Regions from separate parts of the Renibacterium salmoninarum ATCC 33209 genome, predicted to be linked through region 1. Evidence: predicted binding sites of a transcription regulator. Region 1 holds the regulator's gene; the other holds the start of a gene.
What was found. Region 1 encodes LexA, which represses DNA repair genes until DNA is damaged. Its sites were predicted from a motif close to TCGAACANNTGTTCGA; they were not measured.
Positions count from the first base shown of each region.

Region 1 (15,047 bases):
GAACTCGCTTCGAGAACTTGCCGCGCTTGCTGAAACCGCTGGTTCCGAAGTTCTCGATGGCCTAGTACAACGCCGGTCTAAGCCAGATCCAGGCACCTTTCTTGGTTCGGGTAAAGCGCTCGCATTGAAGGATGTCGTTTCCGCTACCGGAGCGGATACCGTCGTGGTGGATGCCGAGCTGGCACCCTCCCAGCGCCGGTCACTCGAAGACATCGTCAAAGTCAAGGTAATTGATCGAACGGCATTGATCCTTGATATCTTCGCTCAGCATGCCAAGTCTCGCGAAGGTAAAGCGCAAGTTGAACTAGCTCAACTTGAGTACCTTTTGCCACGACTGCGTGGTTGGGGCGAATCCATGTCTCGACAAGCGGGTGGTCAGGTTGGTGGTGCCGGCGCGGGTATGGGTTCCAGAGGGCCTGGCGAGACAAAAATTGAACTAGATCGCCGTCGAATTCGGACTCGAATGGCAAAGTTGCGGCGGGAAATTGCTGCGATGAAGCCAGCGCGAGAAGCGAAACGGGCCAATCGGCGTCGCTCCGAGGTTCCTTCAGCGGCGATCGCTGGCTACACCAACGCTGGTAAGTCATCAATCCTTAATCGCCTCACTCACGCAGGGGTTCTCGTCCAAAACGCGCTTTTCGCCACATTGGACCCAACCGTCCGCAAGGCAGCAACTCCGGATGGCATCGGGTTTACGCTTGCCGACACCGTGGGATTCGTGCGTTCGTTGCCAACGCAACTTGTGGAAGCTTTTCGATCGACTTTGGAAGAAGTTGCGGACGCGGACTTGATCCTGCACGTTGTCGATGTATCGCATCCAGACCCAGAAGGGCAGATTGCGGCGGTCCGAGAGGTGCTCTCCGAGGTCGATGCGCGTAAGATCCCGGAGATCATTGTGCTCAATAAGGCTGACGCCGCGGACCCGCTGGTGATTCAGCGGCTGACTCAGCGTGAAACTCGCTCAGTTTTGGTTTCGGCCAGAACTGGTCAGGGTATTGATGAGCTCTTAGAACTCATTAGCCAGGCCATTCCGCGACCCGGAGTGGAGTTGGAATTGATGATTCCTTATGACCGGGGCGACTTGGTCAGTAAATTGCATCAAACAGATGCTGAAATACTGAGTCAGGAGCACGGGGAAGCCGGCACTTGGCTCAAGGTAAAGGTCCGAGAAGGCCTGGCCGCTGAACTGAAGGAGTTCGCCCACCGGGGCTAAGCACTAATGGCTGATACAACGACTGACACGCCACTTTCCAGCGATGCCGCGACAACTGAGCCAGCTCGTGCTCAAGTTTCGGCGGAGAACCCGGAAAAATTGGCATTGGAACTGCTTGATGCAGCGGTCAATGCCATGGGTGGGCAGCAACGTCCCGGCCAGCACGAAATGGTCCGGCATGTGGTGCGCTCGATTGAATCGGGCGACCACCTGCTAGTCCAGGCCGGCACTGGCACCGGTAAGTCTTTGGCCTATTTAATCCCGCTCATCGTGCATGCTTTGGGCAATGACAAACCCTCATTGGTTGCGACGGCCACGCTTGCCCTGCAAGCCCAGATCGTTGGCAGGGACTTGCCAAGGCTACTAGCCGCGATCGAACCAGTTTTGGGCCGGAAGATCGACGTGGCTTTGGTCAAGGGCCGTAGCAACTATTTATGTCGGCACAAAGTCTCCGGCGGGTTTCCGACCGACGAGCCTGAAGACGGCCAGCTTTTTGCCCTAGGTGAAGACACATCGGTGGTGCACCTACCAGGCTCCGGTCCCACTACTGCAATGGGTCGCGAGGTGGTGCGCTTGCGGGAGTGGGCTGAGGAGACGAGCACGGGGGACCGAGACGAACTAACCCCCGGCGTAACAGATCGAGCCTGGCGCCAGGTTTCAGTTACCTCGATTGAATGCCTTGGTGCGCAAAAGTGCCCGATGGCGACCGAATGTTTTAGCGAACAGGCGCGGGCCCGTGGTGCGAAAGCAGACGTTGTGGTGACCAATCACGCAATGCTGGCGATTAGCGCCTTTGAAGGCCTCGCGGTATTACCTGAATATGACGTAGTGGTCGTCGACGAAGCCCATGAGCTCGTCGATCGAGTAACTAGCACTGTTTCAGGACAACTTTCTTCGGCGATGGTCAATGCGGCGGCAAGCGGCGCGCGTCGGCACACCGCAATCAGCGTTGATGACCTACACGCAGCCGCGAATGCCTTGGATGAGGTGTTGCACGGAGTCGAGGCCGGTTGGTTGCCGGACGGCTTGGCGCAGCGTCAATTGGATGCGATCAGCATGCTTCGTGAAGCAACTCGGGTGGCGTTGTCTGACTCCAAAGGCGAGTCTTCACAAGTCTCAGACGGCGGCCGACAAATGGCACGATCACGGTTACTGCTGATTTTGGAGTTGTGCGAGCGGCTATTGGCGGTTGCTGAATCTGGCGAAGTGGTCTGGATCTCGAGACAAGGCAACTTTGATCCGAAGCGAGGCTACGCTCCAGCGGATGAAGCTGAGCCCGCAACGGTCAATATCGCGCCCCTCAGTGTTGCCATGAAACTACGTGATGGCCTCTTTGGCGAACACACCGCGATCCTGACTTCGGCAACGCTTGCTATCGGTGAGGCATTTGAACCTACAGCGGGCGGGCTCGGCCTGTTAGGCAATGGCGCGCCAAGCTGGACCGGCGCCGATGTGGGCAGTCCGTTCGACTATCCGAAACAAGGCATGTTGTACGTGGCAGCTCATTTAGAGAAGCCCGGGCGCGGTAACTCGCCCGCACAATTGGACGAGTTGGAAGCACTCTTATTGGCCTCAGGTGGCGGAGCCTTGTGCCTCTTCTCCTCGCGGAAAGCGGCAGAGGACGCGGCAGCTGAAATGAGGTCACGTCTTCAACTGGATATTTTGTGTCAGGGTGAAACCTCGATGGCGGCGCTGATCAAGCAGTTTGAAGCCGAGCCAAACACCTGTCTTTTTGGCACCATGTCATTGTGGCAAGGCGTTGATGTGCAAGGCGACTCCTGCCGACTGGTAACAATCGATAGAATCCCGTTTCCACGGCCGGATGATCCCCTGATGACGGCACGGACCCGTGCAGTTGCCCAATCAGGAGGCAATGGGTTTATGTCGATCTCGGCAACGCATGCGGCAATCAGATTGGCGCAAGGTGCAGGGCGTTTGATTCGGTCATCCACCGACCGAGGGGTTGTTGCGGTCCTAGATTCACGATTAGCAACCGCCAGATATGGCGGGTTTTTGCGCGCCGCCCTGCCGCCATTTTGGGCAACGACTGACCGAAAAGTCGCCCTTTCCGCACTTCAACGCTTGGCGCATTAGTCAAGGCGTCAAGCGTTAGGACTGCAAGCGTTAGGGCGTCGAGGTATTGCGCCGCGTTTTATAGCGCTCGAAGAACCGTGACGACCTTACCCATAATCGTTGCGTAGTCACCCAAAATCGGTTCATACTGCGTGTTCTGTGGCAGAAGCCAAGTATGCCCATCGCGCTGCCTGAAGGTCTTAACTGTTGACTCATCATCGAGCAACGCGGCAACGATATCGCCGTTGATCGCTTCATTTTGACGTCGGACAACCACCCAGTCGCCGTCGCAGATAGCCGCGTCGATCATGGAGTCCCCGGCGACTTTGAGCATGAACAGCTCGCCATGGCCGACTAGCTGACGCGGCAGCGGCATCACATCGTCTACCACTTGGTCCGCCAGAATTGGCCCACCGGCAGCGATTCGGCCGACGAGAGGCACCATTGCGGTGTCCTGCGCGCTACCTAATTGAGCGACGTTGAGACCTTTGGCTGAGCTGCGAAGCTGTTCAGCATCTTCGAGTCCTTCAATGTCAACGGAGCCGCTTTCAAGAGTCAGCGGAATAAGAACTTCCATAGCTCGGGGTCTTTTAGGATCTCGGCGTAAATAGCCCTGTTTTTCTAATTGCGAAAGCTGATGCGTAACGCTAGAGAGGCTAGCCAAGCCCACAACATCGCCAATTTCGCGCATCGACGGTGGATAGCCGTTGGCGCTAATGGAGCGTTGGATGCATTCCAGAATCTTCTTCTGTCGCATCGTGAGGCCCTTCAGCTTGGCGCGCGCGGAGAGCGCCCCATTCTGATTGTCCTGTGCTGCCATTTCGATCCACCTTCCAGAGCTTGGAACTAGGTACCTTGCTAGATCGATCAACGAATACTGTCGGTGCTCGCTGATGGAATAGTGACATGAACGAAACAGCTTCGAGTGTCGCCTTCTTAGCAAGGTCTGACTTCAGATTAAGGCACTCGGGGCCCAAATTCAAATATATGTTCTAGCGAGTCTTGGCAAGTCTCGTTTACATGTGCTAAAAATGTATCAGATGATTCGAAAACATGTTCTATAGATCGGTATGGCAAATGTCAGCCATGGGGCACGAATTCGAATCGACGACCAGGAAGGTGATAGCGATGTCGGCAATCAGTATTCATTCAGTTCGACGGATCAGTGCCACAGTTTCGAGCGAAGGTAGCTCCGGCGAGGTTTTGAAGCCCGTAGAACCTTCAAAGCGGTCCCTTCGGCTGACGCGTAGGGGACGATTGGTATTTATCGGGGTGCCGTTCGTTTTGCTCGCCGTTTTAGCTTTGGTGCTGGTGGGTGTTTTGACCTCTCCTTTGAAAGCCAGCGTCGACTCTGCATCTGGTATCGAGGCAAGTAAGGTAACCGTTCAGTCGGGTGAATCGATTTGGTCGATCGCTGCTGAAGCGGGCCTTAATCGTGATCTTCGTGATGTGGTTTCTGAGATTGTGCAGCTCAACAGCTTGTCGACTTCGGTATTGTCGCCAGGGCAGCAGATTTTTGTGCCGGGTAAATAAACGTTCATTTCTTCAGGTTTTCCGGCCCGCGGTTAGAGCGATGTGAATTACTTGCGTGACGAGTAACATCGCCTCTGTTTTCGCAGTAGATGAGGCCCTCCCGTAAACTAGCTCGGTGAGTGAACAAGTTCCCGCAGAGCGGATGGCGAAACTGAGCCGGCTACCGCTCCGCGATGATTTGCATGGTTTAGAACCCTACGGCGCCCCGCAACTAGACGTTCCGATTTTACTGAACGTCAATGAAAATACTCATGGAGTTCCCGCTGACGCTAAAGCGGCAATTATGAAGGCAGTAGAGCTTTCGCTAGCAGGTTTGAACCGCTATCCAGATCGAGATTTCGTCGAGTTACGTACATGGCTTGCCAACTATCTTGGCCACAACCTCAGCCTGAGTAATATTTGGGCGGCCAATGGCTCTAATGAGGTTCTTCAGCAGATCTTGCAAGCTTTTGGTGGCCCCGGACGGAGTTTACTCAGTTTTCCGCCTACCTACTCAATGTATCCGTTGCTCGCCAGCGGAACCGGGACTAAGTATCTAGCCGGTCGCAGAGGCGAGGATTTCTCGTTAAGCGCCAGTGCTGCAGCTGAGCAGGTGCTTGAGTTTTCGCCGAATGTTGTCATCTTGTGTTCGCCGAACAACCCAACCGGCACTTCGCTGGGTTTAGATGTTGTCGAGGCGGTCTACGACGCCGGCGCTGCCTCACAAACCATTGTCATAGTTGATGAGGCTTACGCTGAGTTTGCGCAGAGTGATGCGCCAAGCGCGCTGACCTTGTTGCCTGGCCGGGAGCGACTGATCGTTTCGCGCACCATGAGCAAGGCGTTTGCGCTGGCAGGCGCGAGGCTCGGCTATCTTGCCGCAGCCGAAGAGATTACTGATGCGCTGCGTTTGGTGCGGCTGCCGTACCATCTCTCCGCTTTGACGCAGGCAACTGCTATTGCTGCCTTGGCGCACTCTGAATCATTACAAGCCAATGTTGAAGACATCAAAGTCCAACGTGATCGCATTGTGGCGGGACTCCGGCAGCTGGGGCTTAACCCGGCTCGTTCTGATGCCAATTTTGTCTTTTTCAGCGGTGTGCCGGATCCGCAAGGGCTTTGGCAAGGTTTGCTCGATGTTGGCGTGTTGATTCGCGACGTCGGAATAGCCGGAAGTTTGCGGGTGACAGCGGGTACCGAACAAGAGACCTCTGCTTTTCTTGAACATACCGCCAGATTGTTAGGGAATCCGGTCCCGCACGGTTCCGTAGACTAGATCAATACTCTGATTCAACAAAGGAAACTCATGAGCATGCGCACTGCGCGATTGGAACGGAGCACCTCCGAGTCTTCTGTTCTGGTTGAGGTGAACCTAGATGGAACGGGCAAGTCTGAGATTGAGACGACTGTGCCGTTCTACAACCACATGCTGACTGCGCTCTCAAAGCATTCACTCATCGATCTGAGGGTGAAAGCGTCGGGTGACACAGATATCGACGTGCATCACACAGTAGAAGACGTGGCTATTACCCTGGGCGAAGTACTACGCACCGCATTGGGCGATAAAGCCGGAATCCGGCGTTTCGGTGAGGCAACGATTCCGCTCGATGAGGCACTGGCACACGCCGTCGTCGACGTTTCCGGTCGCCCTTACCTTGTGCATAGTGGTGAACCAGCGGGGCAGGAGTACCACCTCATTGGCGGTCACTTCACCGGTTCGCTCACCAGGCACGTCTTCGAAGCGATAACTTTGCACGCGCAAATTTGTCTGCACATGCGAGTGCTCGCCGGTCGAGACCCGCATCATATTGTTGAGGCTCAGTTTAAAGCTTTTGCCAGAGCGCTTCGCTCCGCGGTCGAATCGGACCCGCGTGTCGATGGCATTCCGTCGACAAAGGGACTGCTGTGATGGCTACCGTAACGGTTCTTGATTACGGCTCAGGAAACGTTCGCTCTGCCGTGCGTGCATTGGAACGAGCCGGGGCTGAAGTGACGCTCAGTGCTAAAGCCGACGATGTGCTCAACGCTGATGGGCTGGTGGTGCCCGGAGTGGGTGCTTTTGCTACCGTCATGAAAGAGCTTAAAAGCGTCGATGCACTTCGAATGATTGGCAGGCGAGTCGCAGGTGGTAGGCCGGTCTTAGCCATTTGCGTAGGCTTGCAGATTCTCTTCGAGGCTGGTGTTGAACACGGAAATTCGGAACCAGGAATGGGCGAATGGCCGGGAACAGTTGAGCTTCTTCCTGCAGACGTAGTTCCTCACATGGGTTGGAATACGGTCCAGGCTCCGGCGGACAGCATGCTTTTCGACGGTGTTCGTGATGAGCGTTTCTATTTTGTGCACTCTTATGGCGTGCAGCACTGGGATTTCGATGTAACCCAGCCAAAAATGAAACCGCCCGCGGTGACGTGGAGCGAGCACGGCGCCAAGTTCATTGCAGCAGTGGAAAATGGCCCACTCTGTGCAACACAATTCCATCCCGAGAAATCTGACGATGCCGGAGCTCGGTTGTTAAAAAACTGGGTCGATTCGCTTCCAGCGACCGGCCGGAACCAGGTGGCTTGAATGATTCCGCTTCTCTTGATGGGCCTAGGCGGCCTGATGATCGGCGGCGTCATCGCCTTCTGGCAGCAAAAGGCCCCACGCTGGGTGCCGATCGCGTTCGCCGTCGTCGCGGTGATGTCGCTTGTTGCCGCCTACCTATTCACTCTTAACCAATAATTCGCCTGAAACGCAAAAAGAACCAGAGGAACCATGACCGAGATGATTCTCGAATTATTGCCCGCCGTTGACGTTGCTGACGGTCAAGCCGTGCGTTTAGTGCAGGGTGAAGCCGGCAGCGAAACAAGCTACGGTGCCCCGATCGATGCTGCTTTGGCTTGGCAGCAAGACGGCGCTGAATGGGTGCATCTGGTTGACCTGGACGCGGCTTTCGACCGAGGCTCGAACCTAGCATTGCTCCGCGATGTCGTGGCGCAATTGAACGTAAAAGTAGAGCTCTCCGGTGGTATTCGGGATGACGCCTCACTTGAAGGTGCCTTGAAGCTTGGTGCGGAGCGGGTGAACCTGGGTACCGCAGCGTTGGAAGATCCGGTGTGGACTGCAAGGGCCATTGAACGTTTTGGTGACAAGATTGCCGTTGGCCTTGATGTACGCGGCACTACTCTGGCCGCACGCGGTTGGACGAAAGATGGCGGGGATCTCTGGGAAGTGCTGGCCAGGCTTGAAGACGCCGGTTGCGCACGTTACGTGGTGACCGACGTCACTAAAGATGGCACGCTGCGTGGGCCGAACATTGAACTTTTACAACAGATGTTGGAACGCACCGATAGGCCAGTAGTAGCGTCTGGTGGAGTATCTAGCTTGGACGATTTGGTGCAACTTCGCGCGCTAGTTCCGCACGGTTTAGAGGGCGCAATTGTGGGTAAAGCCCTTTATGCTGGCGCGTTCACCTTGCCAGAAGCGTTGGATGTTGCCGGCAGGCGATGAATCAATCCGGGCATGAGCAACAGGGGAGTGCAGCTCTGCCGCCACATATTGCGGCGGCATTGCGCGGCGCCGGTGGCGAGAGCGATACCGCCGGGCAGCCTTGGCAAGGGCGAGAGCTAAACGAGCAATACCACCAGTTTGACGATGACGACGGCGCCGCCAATCAAGAGTTGTCATTGGCACTTGCTGGGCTCGTCGAGGGTAGTGCTGATGAAGCCGCGGTAGTGGCCAGCCTTGCGCAGGCCCGGGTTTTCGTCCCGATCGTGGCCACAGCAACGGTGACTGAATCAGTCGAAGTTAGTGGTTCGCACGACGATCTTCAGGGTGATAAAGAATCTGAAATGGCGTTGGTCGTGGTGTCAGCTCCGGACGGAAGAAGTGCCTTGCCGGTGTTCAGCACCGTGCAGAATCTCACGGATTGGCACCCGCAGGCTCGGCCAGTAGCCGTTTATGCGCCCAGAGCCGCGCTATCAGCGGCTGCGGAGGATGCGCAACTGTTGGTTTTAGATCCAGGATCTGAAATAACCTTCGTAGTGCGTCGTCCGGCAATGTGGGCTTTAGCGCAGCAACGCCGTTGGCTACCGAGTTACGCGGACTTAGAACTGCATCAAGAAATAAGATCGGTGCTTTCGGCGCTAGATTCAGCCGATCTCGAAGATAGACTGGGCAAGCAAACTGCGCGCGGATCGAACTTGCTCGGCCTAGATATTTTGCCGGGAGCCGGGATCCGATCAGCGGGGCCAGCTGGTGCCATACGCTCTGGTGGGGGAGCCGGACCGGAGCTGAGGTTAGTGCTACTGTTACGGCCCGGACTTTCAGCCGATTCGCTCAACGCATTCGTGGCCTCCGTTCAAACTGCGCTGGCCAGGAATGAGATGTTCGCGCAACGGGTTGACTCCTTGGAAGTCAGCGTGCACAGCGCAAGTAATGAAGTACCGGATCGTGAGGATCCAGAAAACCGCAGCTAGCATCATCGGCACTTGGGGCTGTTGAAGTTAGCCCGAGAACAAGTGAAGGTGGATAGCAGTGGATTTCGGCCAGTATCGCGAGCTTTTAGGTGTCGCGGCGGTACGTCGTCTTTTGATTGTGGCAATGCTGGCCAGAGTTCCGCATGCCGCCTCGGCAATGGTGTTGACGCTGCACGTGGTCAACACGCTAGGTCTAGGCTATGGCGCGGCCGGTGGTGTGACGGCAGCGGTAACTATCGGTATCGCTTTTGGCGGTCCATGGCGCGGCAAATTGCTCGACAAAAACGGATTGCGCAGGACGTTGGTGCTTTCCATCATCACCGAGGCAATTATCTGGTCAATTGCACCGTTCCTACCCTATGCATTCTTGATCGTTGCGGCACTTATCGGTGGCGCGCTAGCCGTACCGATTTTCACTATTGTGCGGCAAGCGCTCGGTGTGATGGTCTCCTCAACGCAACGACGCACCGCCTACGCCTTGGATTCAATTGGCACCGAACTCACTTTCATGGTGGGACCAGCTGCCGGCGTTGCCTTAGCTGCGGTGAATACTTATGCTGCGCTGGTCGTTATTGGCATCTCGTCCTCTTTGGCCGGGTTGTTCTTGTTCTGGTTCAATCCACCGACGCGTAGTGGCCAAGCTGGCAGCTACCAAGATGAAGCAGATGCCGCGGTGGACTGTATGGAGGAATTGGCTCCGGCGGAGATCGGCGGCAACGTCGTACTGCCGGTAACCGGTGCCGCTCGACGTCGATTCAACAAAGTCCAAGGCAGCCTTAGCTGGATGAGTGTCTCGGTTATTGCGGTATTGGGGGCGGCCGTAGCCACCGGGCTAACTTTGACCGGAACCGACGTCGGAATTGTGGGCTTATTGCGTGAGCATGGCCAGCAGGAACAGATCGGAATTGTCTTCTTAGTGTGGTGCGCGGCCTCGATAGTTGGCGGCATTATTTATGGTGCCTTGCATCGTAAAATCAATCCGCTGTGGCTGCTCTTGATTATGGCCGTGCTCACGGTGCCAATGGGTTTTGCGCATGAGACCTGGGCGGTGGTGCTCTTGAGCATTCCGCCGGGCTTATTTTGCGCACCGGCGCTGTCCTCGACCTCAGAATGGATTGCGGATCTGGTCCCGGAACAGCGCCGTGGCGAGGCAATGGGCTGGTTCGGGTCTGCGATCACGCTCGGCAGTGCAGTAGGGGCGCCGATGGCGGGCCTAGCGATCGACATGGTTGGCCCCTGGGGCGGCTTCGTGACAGTCGGCGTGATTGCCGCCGTGCTCGGCGCTGCCGGAATCGTAGCCCAGGCCCTGTGGAAGCGCCGGCGCGCTGCGCTAGTTTAGGCCGCCGGGTTTTGTCATATCCAGGCCAGAGTCGGCTCTAGCGCGTCGGCAAACGGCGTAGCGCTGAAGCCAAAGGCGCGTTCAGTCTCGCTCGGATCGGCCAGGAACTCGTGCCGGAACTGATAACTGCTAGCTGCCACCTCTCGCATTCTAGGGTTGATGAGACCAATGCCGCGAAGTAGCCATTGCGGAATCCCCGCGACCTTACCGGGATTGTCTTGCCTTCCAGCAATGTGGGCAACCTGATCGGCAATGTCGTTCCGGCTCGCTTCACTAGCGTGCGGCGCGATCCAGGCACGGCCTAACGCCTCGTCGCTATTGGCAACCGCAATCATAGTTTTTGCAATATCAGGAATGTAAGCCCAGCTGTGTTTGAGCGCTGGATTGCCTACTACCCAAGCAGTTTTTCCGGCAAGAAGTGGTTCAAAGAAGCCATTCCCTAGGTGTGCATTGACCGTAGCTGCTGGACCAAAATAGTCGCTCGCTCTGATTTCTGCCGCTTTGATATCGCCCCTTCGGTGCGAAGCGAAGATTGCTTCAGAGAGCTCGGCTCGAATCTGCCCTTTGGTGTCTGCCGGAGTGAAGGGGGTCTGAGCTGTCATCGGCTTCGTTGGAATGCCATGCGCGTAGAGATTACCCATCATGATCAGCTTTGCGCCAGTATTCTGAGCTGCTTCGATCGTTGCCGCGCCGATTGCCGGCCATTCTTTGGCCCAGAGCTCATAGGGCGGATTCGTGCAAATATACAGAGTCTCAGCGCCGGTTAGTGCCTGAGTCAAAGCCGAAGCGTCGTTCGCATTAACTGAAACGGCGGCGGCATGAGGTAATTGCGTGCCGCTTCGAGTGCCGACGACGACTTGGTCGCCGCGTGCGACGAGCTGACGGCTGAGTTCGGAACCGATTAGTCCGGCGCCGAGGATGAATTGCTTGGCCATGAGTACTCCTGCGATGAAGAATAAGAGAGAAGGAGAGCGGTGCTCTTGTTTGAGCATAGATCACTGACTATTCAATTACAAGAGCACTGATCTCATTTGTGTTCGGTGCTCTGAAATGGCAGACTTAACTTATGAATGAGTCATACCCTGCAGCTGAGGCACGGTCCGGACGCGGCGTACGTGCCCGTGCACGGGAGCAGATTCTGAGTGAGATTTTGGCGTTGGCGGAGGCGCAGCTTCGGGAAAAAGGAGCGTATGGGTTATCGCTCAGAGCAATAGCCCGCGAGCTAGGCATGGTCTCGTCGGCAATTTATCGATATTTTTCCAGTGCGGACGCTCTTCTTACTGCTCTTATCGTTCGGGCCTATAACGAGCTGGCGGATGCTGCACAAGCTCAGTATGACGCTGCTGGTTCTGAGCCGAGGCTGGCACAGTTTTTAGCCGTCTGTCACGGTAGCCGGGATTGGGCGATAGCTAATCCGCACCGATATGCGCTAATTTATGGCTCGCCCGTTCCCGGCTATCAAGCCCCGCCGGAGACGATTGAGCCGGCTGGCCGGGTAGGTCTGCTGATGATCGCCACCGCAACCGGTGTACAGGGGCGTGGTTTTCATCATCCGCCGTCGGAGTGGCCCCAGGAGCGGGCAGCATTGACGGCAACATTGACTGAACACTTTGGCAGCGCGCTCGAACCGGACATGATTGCCGTCGGAGTTGCTGCGTGGAGTCATCTTTTTGGCCTGATTAGTTTCGAACTGTTCGGGCATTTTGTCGGCTCGGTGTCCAATAATCGAGTCTATTTCGACGCGGTGATGCGAAATTGGGCGGCTCAGCTGGGTCTCAGCGGTACTCAAGGGCGTGAACTAATGAGCTCGCAGTACCTGCTTTGAGTTAGTTGACGGCGCCGGTGAATTTCTCGCCTGGGCCCTGACCGGGAGCGTCGGGTAAGATTGAGGCTTCGCGGAATGCTAGCTGCAATGAACGCAATCCATCGCGCAAGGGTCCGGCGTGTTGGCTGCCGATTTCCGGTGCGGCGGCCGTGACGAAACCAGCCAGAGCAGTTATGAGCTTTCGAGCCTCATCAAGGTCCTTAAGCGATTCAGCGTCAGGGCCTTCGGCGAGTCCCACTTTGACGGCCGCGGCGCTCATGAGGTGCACAGCCGCCGTCGTAATGACCTCAACAGCTGGTACCTCTGCGATGTCTCGAATAACTGAAGTTTGTTCATGCTGGTGTTGTTCGTGGCCCTGATTATCATTGAAGCTGCTCATACTGCTAAGCTTGTCATAGACCGGCTGGAAGTCGTTATTTCTTGATGTCTTCGGATTGAGAATTTACGGCCTTCCAGCTAGCAAGCGGAGCACTCTCCCACCTGTCGACCCGATGGCGGATTTTCTCGCTCGGAGTTACCAGGTAACAGGTCGGCCCTTTGGCAAAACCAGAGGAGAGCCGTATCTACGAGGCCTTCGATTGCACCGGCAGTCGGAGGCCTTCTCTTATGCCCGGTGTCTGATACCTACGTAGAACTTACAGGAGTCACACATTAGCGAGCCACGAATCAATGATCGGATCCGCGTCCCGGAGGTGCGGTTGGTGGGCCCAGCAGGCGAGCAAGTTGGCATTGTTCGGATTGAAGATGCTCTCCGCCTAGCCGCTGAGTCGGACCTGGATCTTGTTGAGGTAGCGCCGATGGCTAAGCCACCGGTGTGTAAACTCATGGATTTTGGCAAGTACAAGTACGAAGCTGCTGTGAAAGCGCGCGAAGCCCGGAAGAACCAGACCAATACGGTTCTGAAGGAAATCCGGTTCCGGCTTAAAATCGATAAGCACGATTACGAGACGAAGACTGGCCACGCGCTGCGGTTCCTCGGTGCTGGCGACAAGGTCAAAGCAATGATCCAGTTCCGCGGTCGCGAGCAGCAACGCCCTGAAATGGGCATTCGTTTGCTCAACCGCTTTGCGGAAGACGTTACTGAAGTTGGCGCAGTCGAATCGACCCCACGCATCGACGGCCGCAACATGGTTATGGTCATCGGTCCGTTGAAGAACAAGGCTGAGGCAAAAGCTGAAGCTCGTCGTGCTGCACAACGTGTTGAAGACAAGGCCCGCAACGAGGCTGTAAAAGACGGCACCGCGCGGATCGACGTCGAGACTGGTTCCGGCCCGTTGACTCAGAGCCTTGCCGATCTGCTTCCTGACGGTCTGCACTTGTCCACGGACGCGACCGAAACTGAAGAAGAGCTTGTCGTTGAAGCGGTTGAAGAAGCTGAAGTCTCGGTGCCAGAAACAAAGGTTGCCGAAGCTCCGAAAGCTGACGCTCCAAAGGTTGAAGCGCCGAAAGCTGCCGCTAAGGCTGCAGCGCCTAAAGCAGCACCGAAAGTTGCCGCAGCTAAAGCAGCGCCGAAAGCTGCTGCCAAGGTAACGGAGGACAAGCCAGCGGCTGTGACCAAAGCAGCTCCAGCGGCTAAGCCAGCTGCCGCAAAGCCAGCAACTGCTGCTAAACCAGCCGCTGCCGCAAAGCCGGCGGCTCCTAAGCCGGCTGCGAAGCCAGCAGCACCGAAACCAGCTGCGGCAAAGCCCGCAGCAGCTAAACCGGCAGTCAGCCGGAAAGCAGCGCCCAAAGAAGAAACTGGGCCCACTAGCTGATTGAATAGCCAGAATGCCTTTCTTCGGAAAGCAAACTGGCGTAAATAAACGCCAACAACCCGCCGGGTTGTTGCCTGAGAACCACCGGCCTAGCTGGTGGAGATTTAAGGAGATAGGTTTCCATGCCGAAGATGAAGACCCACAGTGGTGCCAAGAAGCGCTTCAAGCTGACCGGTAGCGGCAAGCTCAAGCGCCAGCAGGCCAACCGCCGTCACTACCTCGAGCACAAGCCGAGCACCTTGACCCGTCGTCTGGCAGCAGACAAGACGGTTTCACCGGCAGATGCTAAAAACATCAAGAAGATGCTGGGCATCTAACTTATTCAACCGGCTGCCTTCGCCGCCAAGAAAAGCCTTCTCAGGCAGATCAGTTGATATGAGCTTGAGAGCATTAGCAAAAGGAGTACGCACGTGGCACGTGTGAAGCGGGCAGTAAACGCCCACAAAAAGCGTCGGGTTATTCTCGAGCGCGCCAAAGGTTACCGCGGTCAGCGTTCACGCCTGTACCGTAAGGCAAAAGAGCAGCTGCTGCACTCGTTCGTGTACAGCTATGGTGACCGTCGCAAGCGTAAGGGCGACTTCCGTCGGCTCTGGATTCAGCGTATCAACGCTGCATCACGCGCCAACGGCCTGACCTACAACCGCTTGATCCAGGGCTTGAAGGCTGCCTCGATCGAGGTTGACCGCCGGATGCTTTCTGAGCTTGCTGTCAACGACGCCGCTGCGTTCGCTGGCCTGGTCAAATTGGCTAAAGCCGCGCTGCCCGCAGATACCTCTGCTCCGGTAGCCAACTAGTCAGTCAAAGCTTCAGTGTGCTGCCGCATTTAGTGAGCAGGTGCGCTAAGGTTTTTGAGTGATTAACGACGACGGGCGCC
Region 1 is NC_010168.1:610,052-625,098, forward strand. It holds gene hflX (GTPase HflX) at 1-1,213, shown strand, start outside; gene RSAL33209_RS03120 (ATP-dependent DNA helicase) at 1,220-3,307, shown strand; gene lexA (transcriptional repressor LexA) at 3,366-4,106, opposite strand; gene RSAL33209_RS03130 (LysM peptidoglycan-binding domain-containing protein) at 4,415-4,819, shown strand; gene RSAL33209_RS03135 (histidinol-phosphate transaminase) at 4,962-6,074, shown strand; gene hisB (imidazoleglycerol-phosphate dehydratase HisB) at 6,105-6,707, shown strand; gene hisH (imidazole glycerol phosphate synthase subunit HisH) at 6,707-7,363, shown strand; gene RSAL33209_RS17735 (hypothetical protein) at 7,364-7,519, shown strand; gene priA (bifunctional 1-(5-phosphoribosyl)-5-((5-phosphoribosylamino)methylideneamino)imidazole-4-carboxamide isomerase/phosphoribosylanthranilate isomerase PriA) at 7,553-8,287, shown strand; gene RSAL33209_RS03155 (SseB family protein) at 8,284-9,255, shown strand; gene RSAL33209_RS03160 (MFS transporter) at 9,314-10,594, shown strand; gene RSAL33209_RS03165 (NAD-dependent epimerase/dehydratase family protein) at 10,609-11,529, opposite strand; gene RSAL33209_RS03170 (TetR/AcrR family transcriptional regulator) at 11,661-12,419, shown strand; gene RSAL33209_RS03175 (DUF1844 domain-containing protein) at 12,421-12,798, opposite strand; gene infC (translation initiation factor IF-3) at 13,121-14,173, shown strand; gene rpmI (50S ribosomal protein L35) at 14,296-14,490, shown strand; gene rplT (50S ribosomal protein L20) at 14,584-14,967, shown strand; gene RSAL33209_RS03195 (TrmH family RNA methyltransferase) at 15,029-15,047, shown strand, end outside.

Region 2 (15,047 bases), 1.1 Mb from region 1:
GGCTTCTTCACCAACATCGCCGTGCTCATCAATTTGGAATGGCAATGGTGCAGATTCGTTCAGCACCACGACTGTCTCAGCCACAACTTCAATTTCGCCAGTAGCCAGGGCGGGATTCTCGTTGCCTTCAGGACGGCGTTCCACGGACCCCGTCATTTGCAGCACAAATTCATTGCGAAGTGAGCCGAAGTCCTTTTCGTCACGCACCACGATCTGAGCGACGCCGGAAGCATCGCGCAAGTCTAGGAATGCCACTCCTCCGTGATCTCGACGGCGAGCAACCCAACCGGTTAAAGTCACGGTTTGGCCAATCAACTCGGCGTTCAAGCTGCCAAGGTCATGAGTGCGCAGCACATCGGTCCTTTCAATGGTTGAATGAAGAAATGCACGTCCGCCGCTGGCGTTCCGCATTACTCCCCGAGTTTACCGGTAGCTCATGCCCGCCGCGACCACCGGAAGATCCCGCTGGCTAGGCGTCCCGCGTGAGCTGTTCCGCTCGTTGGATTTGAACAGTCAAATCGGCGGACGGCGGCGACCAACTCAGCGGGTCAGCGGCTACTTGCTCACCGCTGCGAATGTCCTTGACCTCGTGGCTGCCGTCTTCACCGATAAACCAGACGAACGGAATCCCCCGACGGTCCGCAAACTTGATTTGCTTACCAAATTTCTCAGCGGCGACTGCAACCTCCGTGGCGATCCCCCGTGCGCGCAAACCTGCAGCCACTTCCTGCGCTGCCGACCAATCGTGATCCGAGTTCAACGCAATGTAGACCGCCGTCGGAACTGAGCGCGATGCGGTGACGAACTCTTGGCTGAGCAAGCGAGCGACTAAGCGGCTGACACCAATTGAAAGCCCGACGCCGGGGAAAGTGCGATTTCCTTTTCGGGCCAGCGCATCGTACCGACCGCCGGAACAAATTGAGCCCAAAGCCTCGTGCCCAACTAAAACAGTTTCGATCACGGTACCGGTGTAATAGTCCAGCCCGCGAGCAATAGACAGATCGGCAACCACGGTGCCCGGAGCCTGTTTCATCGCGGCAGTTAGCACTTCGGTGAGCTCTGTCAGCCCTTCTTCAAGAAGGTCATCTTGCACGCCAAGCGCACGCACTTTGTCCACAAAGCTCAAGTCCTCAGTGCGGATCTGGGCCAATTCCAGCGCAGCGCGAGCCTGTTCTTCAGTTGCACCAAGCTCGTCGCGGAGCAAAGTAGCCACCGCTTCGGCACCAATTTTTTCCAACTTATCAATGCTTCGTAGGACGCCAGTGGTGTCAGCCAGACCCAGGCCTCGATAAAAGCCTTCGGCGAGTTTGCGATTGTTGACTCGAAGTTTGAATTCCAGAATCGGCAAAGCAGATAGGGCTGCGGCCGCCACCAAAACAATTTCGACGTCGTAGCGGGAGGAGAGTTCGCCGTCGCCCACGACATCAAAGTCTGCCTGCAAAAATTCTCGCTGCCGACCCTCTTGAGGACGCTCGCCACGCCAGGCTTTTTGGATCTGATACCGGCGGAAAGGGAAGGCTAAATAGCCCGCGTTTTCTACCACGTAACGGGAAAACGGCACCGTCAGATCGAAGTGCAATGCCAAGCCAGAATCTTGCGCTCCATCCTCGGCCTGAAGTCTAGAGACCGCGTAAACCTCTTTGTCGATCTCACCCTTCCGCAAGAGCTGCGCCACGGTCTCGACAGCCCGTGTTTCAATCGAAGCGAAGCCGTGCAGCTCGAAAACTTTTCGTAAAGTGTCGCTCACGTGCTGCTCAATCATCCGCTCCTGAGGAAGTAGCTCAGGAAAACCGGATAAAGACGCTTTACGGGCCATCGGACTCTTACTCCTTCGCGACGCTTTTGTGCGCCACTGAATCGTTACGACATGCAGATTCATGGATATGAACCGGGAATCTACTAAGGTTCTCACAAGACAGCATGAACAAATGGTGAGATGAGTAAACTGTCTGCGGCTATCAGTTTATCCAGCTGGCGCTGACCGCAGAACCCAGGTTTGCCCAGTTCATCCCCCACAACGGCGAGGAGCAGCAGTTGGTTGCGAGCAAGAGGGACGCGCGCGAAAGTAAAAAGCGCGTCGCCCAGATGGAAGCCAAGCGCGTCTTGCGCGAAGCACAAGGCAAGCGCCGTTTGCGCGATAACGTGATCGGCGCCGTAGTTGCTGTGCTGTTGATTGCCTTGGCTGTAGTGCTGCAATTGACCGTTTTTTCGACTAACCCGACGCCAGCTCAATACGACGCTGCACAGGCTGGCCTGAAAGAGACGCCCAGTGCTAGCCCTTCGGCGAGTTCATCGCCCAGCGTTTCGCTTCCGCCGGCGCCAAACCCTTCGGTCGCGGCTGGCAAAACCTTTACCGGGACGCTAGATCTGAACAAGCAACCGTTGAGCGTCGAGCTTGATGGTACTAAGGCACCACAGGCAGCCGCAGTATTCAAGACTCTGGCTGATTCCGGCTTCTTTGCCAACAAGACCTGCCATCGTCTCACTACTGAGGGAATTTTTGTTCTGCAGTGCGGCTCGGCTGATGGAAAAGGCGGCGGCGTACCCACTTTCACCTGGGGACCAGTCGAAAATGCGCCGGCTGACAACATTTACCCCGCAGGCACCATCGCAGTGGCCCGCGCGGGAGATAACGCGAACAGCAACGGGACCCAATTCTTCATCACTTATAAAGATTCGACCATCCCTTCCGACAGTGCTGGCGGCTACGCCGTCGTCGGTAAGGTGACAAATGGGATCGATGTTGTGAACCAAATTGCTGCTGCCGGAGTGAGTGGCGGTAAGACCGACGGCCCACCAACGACGCCGGTCACGATAGACTCATTTACGCTCAACTGATGCCCGTCTGATGGAAAGAGTTCTAGCGGTGACCGAACGTCAAGAATCCGACGAAACAGCAAACCTCAATGAGACCAGCGAGGAAGTAGTAGAAAAGCCGGTAACGGCTACACCTACGCCCTCTCCGGCTCCGACACCAGCTGCCTTCGCCTCACGTCCCAAACCAGCACTGCCGGTAACCAACCCCGCAGCGCTGTCCCAGCCAACGCCGGTAGCGCCCCTGGTGCCCAGCACTCCGTTGAGTGAAGCTGTGAAATACGGCCAGGCAGAAGAAGACGGGCACGTCTTCTTGATCATTGGCGAGGAAGAAATTCCCGTTGGCCAATACCCTGGCGCGAGCAAAGACGAAGCGCTGTCCTACTTTGTGCGCAAGTTTGACGATATCCTGGCGCAGATCACGCTGCTGGAGCAGCGCGTTGAGGCCAAGGCCCCCAGCGCAGACATGAACAAGACCATTGGTCATGTGCGCGAACAGCTGGCCGAACGCAATGCGGTAGGCGATGTACTCACTGCACAGAGTCGCTTGGATGCGTTGGAGAAGGCGATCAAAGCCTTGCAGCAGTCCGAACGCGCCGAGCACGACGCCGCTCGAGCCGTCGAGCTTGCTGCACGCGAAGCGATAGTTGCAGAGGCTGAAGAGATCTCAGCCCAGGATCCAGCCACGATGCAGTGGAAGACTGGCAGCACGCGCATGAACGAGCTCTTTGAGAGCTGGAAAACCGCACAAAAAGACGGAATGCGTCTGGGTCGAGCCACGGAAGAAGCGCTCTGGAAGCGATTCCGTTCAGCTCGTACCGTCTTTGATCGGCACCGTCGCGCCTTCTTCTCGCAGTTGGACAGCACCAATGCGGCAGCTAAAGCAAGCAAAGAGAAGTTGATCGCGCAAGCTGAGGCGCTCGCGACCTCCACCGACTGGGGCATCACCGCTGGCGAATACCGGCACCTGATGGACGAGTGGAAAGCTGCCCCCCGCGCAAGCAAAAAGGAAGATGACGCTCTCTGGACGCGATTCCGTGCGGCACAAGACGCCTTCTTCTCTGCTCGACAAAAGGCCAATGAGGCAATCGATGAAGAGTACGGCGCTAATTTGGTGGTCAAGGAACAACTGATGATCGAAGCTAAGGCATTGCTTCCCATCTCTGATTTGGCTGCAGCCAAGAAGACTTTGCAGACAATTCGCGATCGCTGGGAAGACGCTGGCAAGGTGCCGCGGGCAGATATGCAACGCACCGAAGCGGCACTGCGTAGCGTCGAAGAGGCAATCCGTAAAGCAGAAGACGATCATTGGAAGCGCTCTGACCCTGAGGCCAAGGCTCGTACCAATAGCGCGCTGAGCCAGCTTGAAGCCTCCATTGCTGGCTTGCAACAAGATCTTGATGCTGCTCACACCAAGGGCGATGCTAAGGAGATCAAGTCCACGGAAGAGGCATTGGCTGCTCGCCAGGCTTGGCTCGATCAGATCAAGAAATCTGCTGATGACTTGAACTAGCACCAGCTGAGGCAGAAAGTCTCGAAATCCGAAGAAGGCCCGCTCGTCCGGTTATCCACATTCTGGCGGCGGGCCTTTTCGTTGCCCAAAACGCGCGGCAAGATGGAAGCATGACGCCGCCTGCTCTCTCCCCCTGGCCCCGGCGAGCACCTGAGGCGGTCGGTAGCCGAAATCAGGTTTCTTCGGTAGCTGGTCCAGCGGATCTGCTCGCGCCAGGCCAAATGTTTAGCAACGTTGAACTGCGCGCAATGGAAATCGACGGCGTCTTAGATCGAGTTTTCGGATCTGGCTACCTCCCGAAGGGCGCGAGGCAGCACGCCGAACACCGGGCAATTGCCATGTCATTAGAGATTCCAGCTAACTTGGTGCATAGGGTCATCCTGGGCCGTTTCAGCGCGGCCTGGGTCTATGGCTGCGGCGAACGTCCGTCACGAGTAACCGCACTGATCGATCACAAACGTCGCGCGGGTGCTCTACCGCCGTTTAGCTCCTTACAAGTACACGAAGTGACCTTGGGAAGATTTGATGTTGCGCAACTGGCCGGAATCCGAATTACCACGGTGTTACGGACCGCAGTTGACTTGGCTTTTCAACAGGCCTATACGGCACCAGGCTGGCCAGATCCAGTCGCCATTCTCTGGTTGATGACGCAGAAAGCTGAACTAGGCTGCCCACTCTCCCTGGTGCATCAAGCAATTGAAACGCTGCCGCGCGTACCGCATAAGCAACGTGCCTTGGCCCGTGTTAATAACCTGATTCAAAATGGCCACCCGGTCCAAAACCTAGCCAGTTGACCAACGTGCAGCTGGCTTAGCGTCGCTGGCTGCCGGTACTTCGGTAGACGTCAAAGACGCCGTCAATGCGCCGCACAGCGCTAAAAATGTGGTTGAGATACTTAGGATCTCCCATTTCGAACGCAAATTTGGAGATCGCCAATCGATCGCTTGAAGTATGTACCGATGCCGCGAGGATGTTCACGTGATTCTCAGAAAGTACTCTGGTCACATCTGAAAGCAGACTCTTGCGGTCTAAAGCTTCAACTTGAATCTCCACCAAGAAGACACTGGATTGAGTCGGCGCCCATTCCACTTCAACCATGCGATCCGGCTGGTCACGGAGTTGCTCAACATTCTGGCAATCAGCGCGGTGCACAGAAACCCCAGAACCTCGGGTGACAAATCCGACGATTGAGTCAGGCGGCACCGGTGTGCAACATCGGGCCAGCTTAACCAAAACATCGCCCAGGCCATGGACCATGACCCCAGAGTTCGAAAACCGAGGTCGTGCTTGATGTGCGGCTGGTAGCGCTGGTGCACCGATCTCGTCTTCAGTCGAGTCGTGCCCGCCCAACGAATCGACCAGTTTCTCCACTACGCTGGCTGCCGAAACGTGGCTGTCCCCCACGGCAGCATATAGTGCCGAGATATCTGGATAGCGAAGGTCCTCAGCAACGCCGAGTAATGCCTCGTGAGTCATCATGCGTTGCAGCGGAAGATTTTGCTTCCGCATAGCACGAGTTAGCAGGTCTTTACCTTTATCGATGGCTTCTTCGCGACGCTCTTTGCTAAACCATTGCCGAATTTTGTTGCGTGCCCGGGCGCTCTTGACGAAATTTTGCCAATCTTGGCTTGGCCCGGCGCCTTCAGCCTTCGAGGTAAATACTTCGACCCAATCACCGTGGTTGAGCTCACTGTTCAACGGAACGAGCTTGCCGTTGACTCTGGCCCCGATGGTGCGGTGCCCTACTTCGGTGTGTACCGCATAGGCGAAGTCCACCGGCGTAGAACCCGCAGGCAAAGCCATCACATCGCCCTTGGGGGTAAAAACAAAGACTTCTCGGGCGTTTATTTCAAAGCGAAGCGAATCGAGAAATTCGCTGGGGTCCTTAGTCTCTTGCTGCCAATCGACTAAGGTGCGTAACCAACCTAAATCACTGTCTTTATTGACCACTGGGCTGGCCCCGACAGCCGATTTTCCAGCTTGATTCTTATATTTCCAGTGCGCCGCAACACCGTACTCTGCACGTTGATGCATCTCGTGGGTACGAATCTGAATCTCGACCGGTTTGCCACCAGGTCCAATGACTGTGGTGTGCAATGACTGGTACATATTGAACTTCGGCATCGCAATATAGTCTTTAAATCGGCCCGGCAGCGGCGACCAACGTGCATGCATTGAACCTAGCGCCGCATAGCAATCTCGAACCGTATCAACTAAGACCCTAACGCCAATGAGGTCATTGATATCGTCAAAATCTTTGTCTCGCACGATCATCTTTTGGTAGATCGAGTAATAGTGCTTCGGACGGCCAGTAATTGCCGCCTTGATCTTCGCTGCGCGCAGATCATCGTTAATTTGCGAACGAACTACTGCGAGGCTCTTTTCGCGCTCCGGGGTGCGGTCTTCAACCATCCGCACGATCTCTTCATAGACCTTGGGATAAAGCGCGGCGAAGGAGAGATCTTCCAACTCCCATTTGATGGTATTCATACCAAGTCGGTGTGCCAAGGGAGCGAAAATCTCAAGCGTCTCGCGCGCCTTACGTGCTGAAGACTCAGGAGATACATAACGCCAGGTCCGCGCATTGTGAAGGCGGTCTGCCAGCTTGATAACCAGAACCCGAATGTCCTTGGCCATCGCCACAACCATTTTACGGACGGTTTCGGACTGCGCGGCGTCACCGAAGGTGACCTTGTCGAGCTTAGTGACGCCATCCACCAGCATGGCAACCTCTGGGCCGAAGTCCTTGGTCAGCGCTTCTAGTGTGTATGAGGTGTCCTCTACTGTGTCATGAAGCAACGCAGCAGCCAGCGTGGTTCCAGCCATGCCCAGTTCGGCCAAAATCGTGGCTACTGCCACCGGGTGGGTTATATAAGGATCGCCACTTTTGCGCTTCTGCCCTTCATGGCTGCGTTCCGCAGTGGCATAAGCGCGCTGAATCAGCTCAAAATCTTCGCGTGGGTTATTTGCTCTAACGGCGCGAAGAAGCGGTTCCAGGATCGGCGAATGGCTATTCTGGCCGCGTCCGGTAAGTCGTGCAAGCCGAGAACGAGTCCGCTCCCGCCGGCCGGGAAGTACCTGGCCTTGAACGGTGCTCTGATCTGGGCCCGCCACCTCGGCGCTTGGCCCCGCTGCTACTTGTCCGTTGCCGGAGGCGTGATCGGTCGAAGTCAGATGATCTTCCATTGACGCCTCCTCCCCGGCAGAAACTATATATGCGGTCCTACGATGAAAACCGATTGGCGCAACAGTCCAACATTGCGTCCGTCTAGTCTATGCCTGCCGCTGTCAGTGCAAAAACCGGCAGGAAGGCAAAAACTGAGTAGGGCTCGGGTCCGGCAGCTGCCGGACCCGAGCCCTACTCAGTTAGAGACAATAAATCAGTGCGAAATTCAGCAAGAATGCTCTGAAATCCGCTAGACGCTCGCGGTTGCGGCGCTTTCCTTGGTTGTTTCAGCGGCGATCCGAGCCTTGACTCGTTCAGCCTGCTTAGCCAACGCAGGTTCGTTTTGGCGAAGCATTGCGTACAACGGCGAAGCGATAAAGACCGTGGTCAATCCGCCCATGATGATGCCGATGAACAGTGACAGCGACAAATCACGAAGCGTTCCGGCGCCAAGCAAGAATGACCCGATGAAGAGAATCGAGGCAACCGGAAGAAGCGCAACCATCGAGGTGTTGATTGACCGGACCAACGTCTGGTTCACCGCAAGGTTCACTTCCGAGCTAAAGGTTCGACGCGTTGACGTACCAATATCCGATGTGTTTTCTCGAATCTTGTCGAAGACCACCACGATGTCATAGAGCGAATAGCTCAGAATCGTTAAGAAGCCGATGATCGCGGACGGCGTTACTTCGACGTTGGTAATCGAGTAAATTCCGGCCGTCGTCACCTGGACGAAGAGCATGCCGAATACAGCCGCCAGCGACATCTTCCATGTTCTGAAGTACAGCGCCATCAAGATGGTGGCTAAAACAACAAAGACGATCAAACCGATCAAAGCTTGTTTCGTCACGTCCGCGCCCCAAGTTGGGCCGACGAAACTTGAGGCAACGTCACTACTAGTCACGCCATAAGCCTTGACCAGTGAATCTTTGACCTTGATGGTCTCGTCATCGGAAAGTTTGTCCGTTTGGACTTGAATCCCATTTCCGGAGAGCACCGAGACCCGGGGTGACTGACCAGGAACCACGTCGGTAACAGCTTTGGTGCCGGTATCGACAGACAAATTTGTCACTTTCAAAACGGTGAATTCGCTACCACCGCGGAAGTCGATGCCCAGGTTGAAGCCACCCCGAAGGATCGGCGACAAAATCGAGATCAAGACCATTACCGCGGCAATGGTGAACCAGATCTTGCGCTTACCAACAATGTCGTACGAGCGTTTTCCGGTGTAAAGCTCGTTGCCGAAAGTTGAGAAATTCGTGAACTTGGCCATTAGTCCTGGTCCTTTGCTGCCTTCACGGAAACTTTGGCATCTGCCGCGGTTCCTTCCGTGGCTTGGTCCTGAGAAGCTTCAGTCGAGCCAGCCCGTTCGGCAAGCTTGCGCTCAGCGATTGTTTGACGTCGCTCAGCTTCGCCAACTGAGCCAATGTTCTTCTTTGCTACCGAAGGACGATCTTCCGGGCTACGGAAACGTCCAGCGCCGCGATATAGCGGCACCGCTCCCAGTCGATCTGGCGAAAGGCCAGAGAACCGGTGTCCTTCACTAAAGAACTTCCGTGTCGCCAAAAGCTGCAGCGTCGGGTGGGTGAACATAAAGACCACGATCAAGTCAGCAATTGCCGTTAGCCCGAGGGTGAACGCAAAGCCACGGACGTTACCAACCGCAACAAAGTAGAGCACGACTGCGGCCAACAAGTTGACGGCCTTCGAGGCCAACACGGTCCGTTTAGCGCGCTTCCAGCCATTTTCAACCGCCGCGACCAGACCTCTGCCTTCGCGAAGCTCATCACGTATTCGCTCGAAGTACACGATGAAGGAGTCCGCCGTTTGACCGATTGCCACAATCAGACCAGCCACACCCGCGAGCGACAGACGATAGTTTTGCGACCAGCCCAACACCGCGATCGCAAGGTAGGTCAAAACACCAGCAACCACCAGTGACGCGACTGTCACGAAGCCCAAAGCTCGGTATTGGAACAGCGAGTAGACAACAACCAGAGCCAGCCCGATGAGACCAGCAAGCAGACCCATTTCGAGCTGCTGGGTGCCGAGGGTGGCCGAAATCTGCTCTTCGCTTTGAATGTCAAAGCTAATCGGTAGTGCACCGAACTTAAGCTTGTCCGAAAGCGATTTTGCGCTAGTTTCCGTGAAGTTACCGGTGATCTGCGACTTTCCATCGGTGATGACCGCTTGTGAGCTGGGCGCCGATACGATCTTGCCGTCCAAAACAATCGCGAACTGCGCCTTGGGATCCTGTTGGTTAGCCAAGTAGAAGCCGTTCAAACGAGTAGTAACCTCTTTGAACTTGGTAGCGCCATCTTGGTTGAATGCTAGGTTGACGGCCCACTTGTTCGTTGTGGTGCCTTGTGCGCCCTGCTGCAATCCGTAGCTGGCATCAGTAATTTCTTTTCCGGCAACTTCTACCGGGCCCAGAATGTATTTGTAGCCAGTTCCAGGATCACAGGCCACCGAAGGCTTTGCTGGATCCTGCTGCGGATCCGGTTCGGTGATCGGCGTGACGCAGGAATAGCTTTCGAATTCCTTGTACAGCGCGGCATCAACCCAGTTCTGATCGCTACCGTTGGTCGGCGCGGCCGTCGGCTTAGGCAGCTGGTCCTCTGGAGTCAGCTTGTCCGGCGCCGTCGGCGTTCCTGGCGCAGCGGCAATAACTGAACGGAAGTTCATATTCGCCGAAGCTTTGATCAGATCCCGAGTTTCCGGTTTGACCTCACCCGGAAGCGCAACCACAACGTTTGAACCGCTAGTACTGATCTGCGCTTCGGAGACGCCGGTGTTGTCTACGCGCTGGCGAATAATCGAAATCGCCTGGTTGAGCTGATCGTCATTGATCGAAGCCCCACCGTCAACCTTGGGGGCCAGAATCATCTGGGTTCCACCTTCAAGGTCCAAAGCTAATTTGGGTGCCCAGCTGGCACCCCACCACAACGAACCGCCGGTAAGCAGCAACGCCATGACTACAGTCAATGCACCTAGCCACAAGATGACCTTGCGGGCTTCAGATGCGGGGCCTTTTCGTGCCATATGAGTTTCTCGGTTCCTTCTCTTGCTTGCTTCGGGCTCAGCCGAAGCTGACATAGTTGCTCCGCCCAGGCTTAGGCATGGGCGGCTGCACTAGTGAGGATATTACTGCTCCTTGCTGTTTTCTTTATTCAGCCGAGCGAGTGTCTCTTCCGCGGTTTCAGGCGAAGGGATGCTTTCGCTCTCCTTGACCTGCTCCTTCACCGGGCCGGTGATCGAAGAAGCATCGTCGGGTACGACGGGTGATTCTTCGTCAACGGCGGTGATGATCTTTGTCACTGCCTGGCGGTGCACGGTAGCAGTGTTCCCTTGTGAAAGCTCCAGAGTTACTTTGTTATCAGCCTCATCGACTGACAACACGGTGCCGAAGAGGCCGAAGCTGGTCATGACCTGAACACCCGGAGCCATCTTCGCTTGCTGTTCGCGCTGCGTCTTTTGCTGAGCACGGCTACGGCGGAACATGAAGAAGATAACCACGGCGAAAAGAGCCAGCAGAATCAACATTGACCAGTTGAAACCGCCGTCCGCGGCAGGCTGATTGTCGGCGGCCAGAATGCTTGAAAACACAGCGAGGATCCATTCTTAGAGCGATCAAGGGCACTTTCGGCACCGTAAATTGTGCCGAGCGTCATACCAGTCTAAGCCAGATTTGCTCGGAATTGGGTTGAATCCGGCTAATCAGCGATCAGTGAACCATTCATCAGTGGACTCAGGCAGGCTTCCGCCCAACTCAGCGGAATCAAACAGCGCCTCTTCAGCGAGCTACACCATCTCCGGTGGCCTGGGCACGCCAAGATGATCCCAAGCGGCAGGCATTGCAATTCGGCCACGCGGCGTTCGGCCAAGTAGACCTTCACGGACTAAGAACGGCTCGGCGACCGTCTCGACCGTTTCCATTTCTTCGCCCACGGCAATCGCCAGCGTTGAAAGGCCCACCGGACCACCATTGAATTTGCCAATAAGGGCCTGCAAAACTGCCCGGTCCAACCGGTCCAGGCCACGCGCGTCAACTTCATACATCTCTAATGCTGCCGAGGCCGTCCGTGCATCTATCTGCTGAACACCGTTGACCAAGGCCCAGTCGCGAACTCGACGGAGCAGCCGATTGGCTATCCGAGGTGTGCCGCGCGAACGGCCAGCGATTTCAGAAAAACCGGCGCTAGAAAGCTTCAAGTCCAAGAGTCCGGCCGAGCGCCTCAGTACTAGCTCGAGCTCAGGAACCGAGTAAAACTCCAAATGTCCGGTAAAGCCGAACCTATCGCGAAGCGGGCCAGGCAGTAAGCCGGCTCTAGTCGTGGCGCCTACCAAGGTGAACGGTGGAATCTCCAACGGAATTGCGGTTGCGCCAGCGCCTTTGCCAACGACAATGTCCACTCGGAAGTCTTCCATGGCCATATACAGCATCTCTTCAGCCGGCCTGGACATCCGATGGATCTCGTCTAAGAACAGCACTTCACCTTCGGTCAGCGAAGAAAGAATTGCGGCCAGATCCCCCGCGTGCTGGATGGCTGGTCCAGAACTTATCCGCAAGGGCGCGTTCATCTCTGCCGCAATAATCATCGCCAACGTTGTCTTACCTAGGCCAGGAGGGCCAGAAAGCAACACGTGATCAGCGCTACGACCGCGTATCCGAGATGCTTCCAGCACCAAGGACAGCTGGCCCCGCACACGCTTCTGCCCAACAAAGTCATCGAGATTTTTGGGCCGGAGCGCGGCTTCAATCATTCGCTCCTCTGGCTCGCCGTCGGAGGACACCAAAGCCCGTGAATCATCAGAGGTGTCAGCCACGTGCGGTCACCTGTCGACCAGCGCTTGTCCGGGCACCATCTTGGCCCAACCATCGCAAGGTGGTCCGCAAGATCTCCGCCACGTTGCCATCGGAAATCAACTCCGGCGAATCCGCCGTGGCCTTTTCAACGCTTGCCAACGCGTCCTTTTCGCTCCAACCTAAGCTGGTCATCGCTGCGACCACTTGAGGCTTCCACTGAGCAGACGGAGACGCCGGCGCACCGTTGACCGTGCCATGCGGTACTAATTTTCCGGCCAGCTCAAGCACTATTCGACCAGCTACCTTCGGCCCAATTCCAGGAACTTTAGTGAAGGTCTTGCCATCACCGGTGGAGGTTGCAACTCGAATAGTTTCTGGCTCAAGCACCGCCAGCACGGCTAACCCTAAACGCGGTCCAATGCCGCTGACGGTTAGCAGAATCTCAAACACCTCGCGCTCATCCGGATCAGCAAAACCGTAGAGCGTCATCGAGTCTTCGCGGACAATCATCGCCGTCGTCAAGGTGCTCTCTTGACCCAAGCGCAAGGTGCCGAGTGTTTTCGGCGTTGCCTGTACCAACATGCCGACGCCGCCAACGTCAATCACAGCGGCAGAAAGGCCGATGTGTGCCACCGGGCCGCGGAGAAAACTGATCATGCGCCTACCTCAATGCGATACGACTTTCGCCGTCAAACTATCCGAACATATCTACGAATAGCGTATCCGGTGAGTCTGACGATTCAAGAACGCCACGCAGAGCTACTCGCACACTAGCGCCGCTGCTTGGACGATTTCTCCACGTTTTTGCGTGCTTTAGCCTCGGCTTCTAACCAAAGCTTTCGGGCCGGCGTCAGCTCGCCCGCCGCGGCCGTTGAACCTGGACCACTGCGCCAAGCATGTGTGATTGCCAGCGCCAACGCATCAGCGGCATCAGCGGGCGTCGGCGCAACCTTGAGTTTGAGGATCCTCGTCACCATGGCAGTAACGGCAATCTTGTCCGCCCGGCCATTTCCCGTGACCGCAGCCTTCACCTCGCTGGGCGTGTGTAATGCCACGGCAATCCCCCGCTTAGCCGCGGCGGCAATCACAATCCCCGAGGCTTGGGCAACGCCCATCACGGTGGACAGGTTGGTCTGCGAGAAGACGCGTTCCACAGCCAGTACATCGGGTGAATGCGTATCAAGCCATTGATCGATCGACTCCGAGATCACCAATAGTCTTTGGGAAAGCGGCAGTTCAGAACTGCTACCGATCACGCCGACGGCGACCAGGCTAGCGCTGCGATTCGCCGCGACATCGACGACGCCGAAGCCGCATCGGGTCAGGCCTGGGTCAACTCCAAAGACACGCACAAAGGAACTGCTCAGTCTTCGTCGAGCTGCGCCATAACTTCGGCGCTCACGTCGGCATTCGAGTAGACGTTCTGCACATCGTCAAGATCTTCCAACGCATCGTAAAGCCGCATGAATTTCTTCGCGTTCTCGACGTCTAGTTCCACCTGCATCGACGGAACAAACCCCGCGTCGTCCGTATCGTATTCGATGCCGGCTTCCGTCAACGCAGACCGAATAGCAGGCAAATCTTGCGGCTCGGAAATTACTTCGAAGTTTTCACCTTCGGACTTGACCTCTTCGGCGCCGGCATCCAGCACGGCCATCAAAAGGTCGTCTTCGCTGAGCTCGTTTTGCGGTAGCGAGACAATGCCTTTCCGGGCAAAGAGGTAGGAGACCGAACCAGGGTCTGCCATATTCCCGCCGTTACGGCTAACTGCCAAACGAACTTCTGAAGCTGCGCGATTTTTGTTATCGGTCAAACACTCGATCAAGATTGCAGTACCTTGCGGGCCATAGCCTTCGTACATGATCGTTTGATAATCGATGGCTTCGCCGAGCTGACCGGAGCCACGCTTAATAGCGCGATCGATATTGTCATTGGGCACCGAGGTCTTTTTAGCCTTGGTCACCGCGAGTTCAAGCGCCGGGTTACCGGCCATATCCGGTCCGCCCACCCGAGCGGCAACTTCGATGTTTTTGATCAGCTTGGCAAACGATTTTGCTCGTCGACCGTCGATGACGGCCTTTTTATGCTTTGTCGTTGCCCATTTGGAGTGACCGGACATGCTTGATCTCTTCTTTCCTTGCCTATTTCCGTGATTCAGCTTGGTTAGCGTCTTGACTAAGTCGCGACGCCATCATGCTGACTAACAATTCGTGCACTCGAAGCTCCGAGGTTTCGCTTTCTTGAACTAACACTTCCGGATGAAACGAAGTAGCAAGCAAATTCCCAGAGCGGACTGCGACCGCACGGTCGATTCCTTCGATTCTAACCACGGCGAGCACTTCCACCTCGGAACCGGCCTGTTCGATCCATGGCGCGCGGATGAAAACCGCGTGTACCGGTCGTTCAGAATCCGATAACGAGTCGAACTTCAACTCAGTTTCAAACGAGTCGCGTTGCCGACCAAAAGCATTTCGGCGCACCGTGACGTCTAGGCCGCCCAGCGTGCGTTGTGGCGCCCCGTCCCGGTCAAGTGCTGGATCCGCGATTCGGTCGGCCAACAAAATCATGCCTGAACACGAGCCGTAAACCGGTTTGCCAGAGGCAATGAACGCTTTTAACGGCTCTGAAAGCTCAAAAGCGCGAATCAACCGATCAATCGCCGTTGACTCGCCGCCAGGCAGCACTAAGCCATCTAGATCGGCTAGTTCGCTTGCGCGCCGAATAGGCACAGCCTCAGCCCCGCAAGC
Region 2 is NC_010168.1:1,749,131-1,764,177, forward strand. It holds gene aspS (aspartate--tRNA ligase) at 1-354, opposite strand, end outside; gene hisS (histidine--tRNA ligase) at 470-1,816, opposite strand; gene RSAL33209_RS08795 (peptidylprolyl isomerase) at 2,035-2,838, shown strand; gene RSAL33209_RS08800 (DUF349 domain-containing protein) at 2,849-4,327, shown strand; gene RSAL33209_RS08805 (hypothetical protein) at 4,438-5,121, shown strand; gene RSAL33209_RS08810 (RelA/SpoT family protein) at 5,138-7,513, opposite strand; gene secF (protein translocase subunit SecF) at 7,744-8,766, opposite strand; gene secD (protein translocase subunit SecD) at 8,766-10,535, opposite strand; gene yajC (preprotein translocase subunit YajC) at 10,638-11,099, opposite strand; gene ruvB (Holliday junction branch migration DNA helicase RuvB) at 11,295-12,257, opposite strand; gene ruvA (Holliday junction branch migration protein RuvA) at 12,313-12,957, opposite strand; gene ruvC (crossover junction endodeoxyribonuclease RuvC) at 13,071-13,652, opposite strand; gene RSAL33209_RS08845 (YebC/PmpR family DNA-binding transcriptional regulator) at 13,664-14,419, opposite strand; gene pdxT (pyridoxal 5'-phosphate synthase glutaminase subunit PdxT) at 14,442-15,047, opposite strand, start outside.
Region 2: the regulator LexA is predicted to act here: its motif matches at 12,999-13,014, upstream of ruvA (Holliday junction branch migration protein RuvA).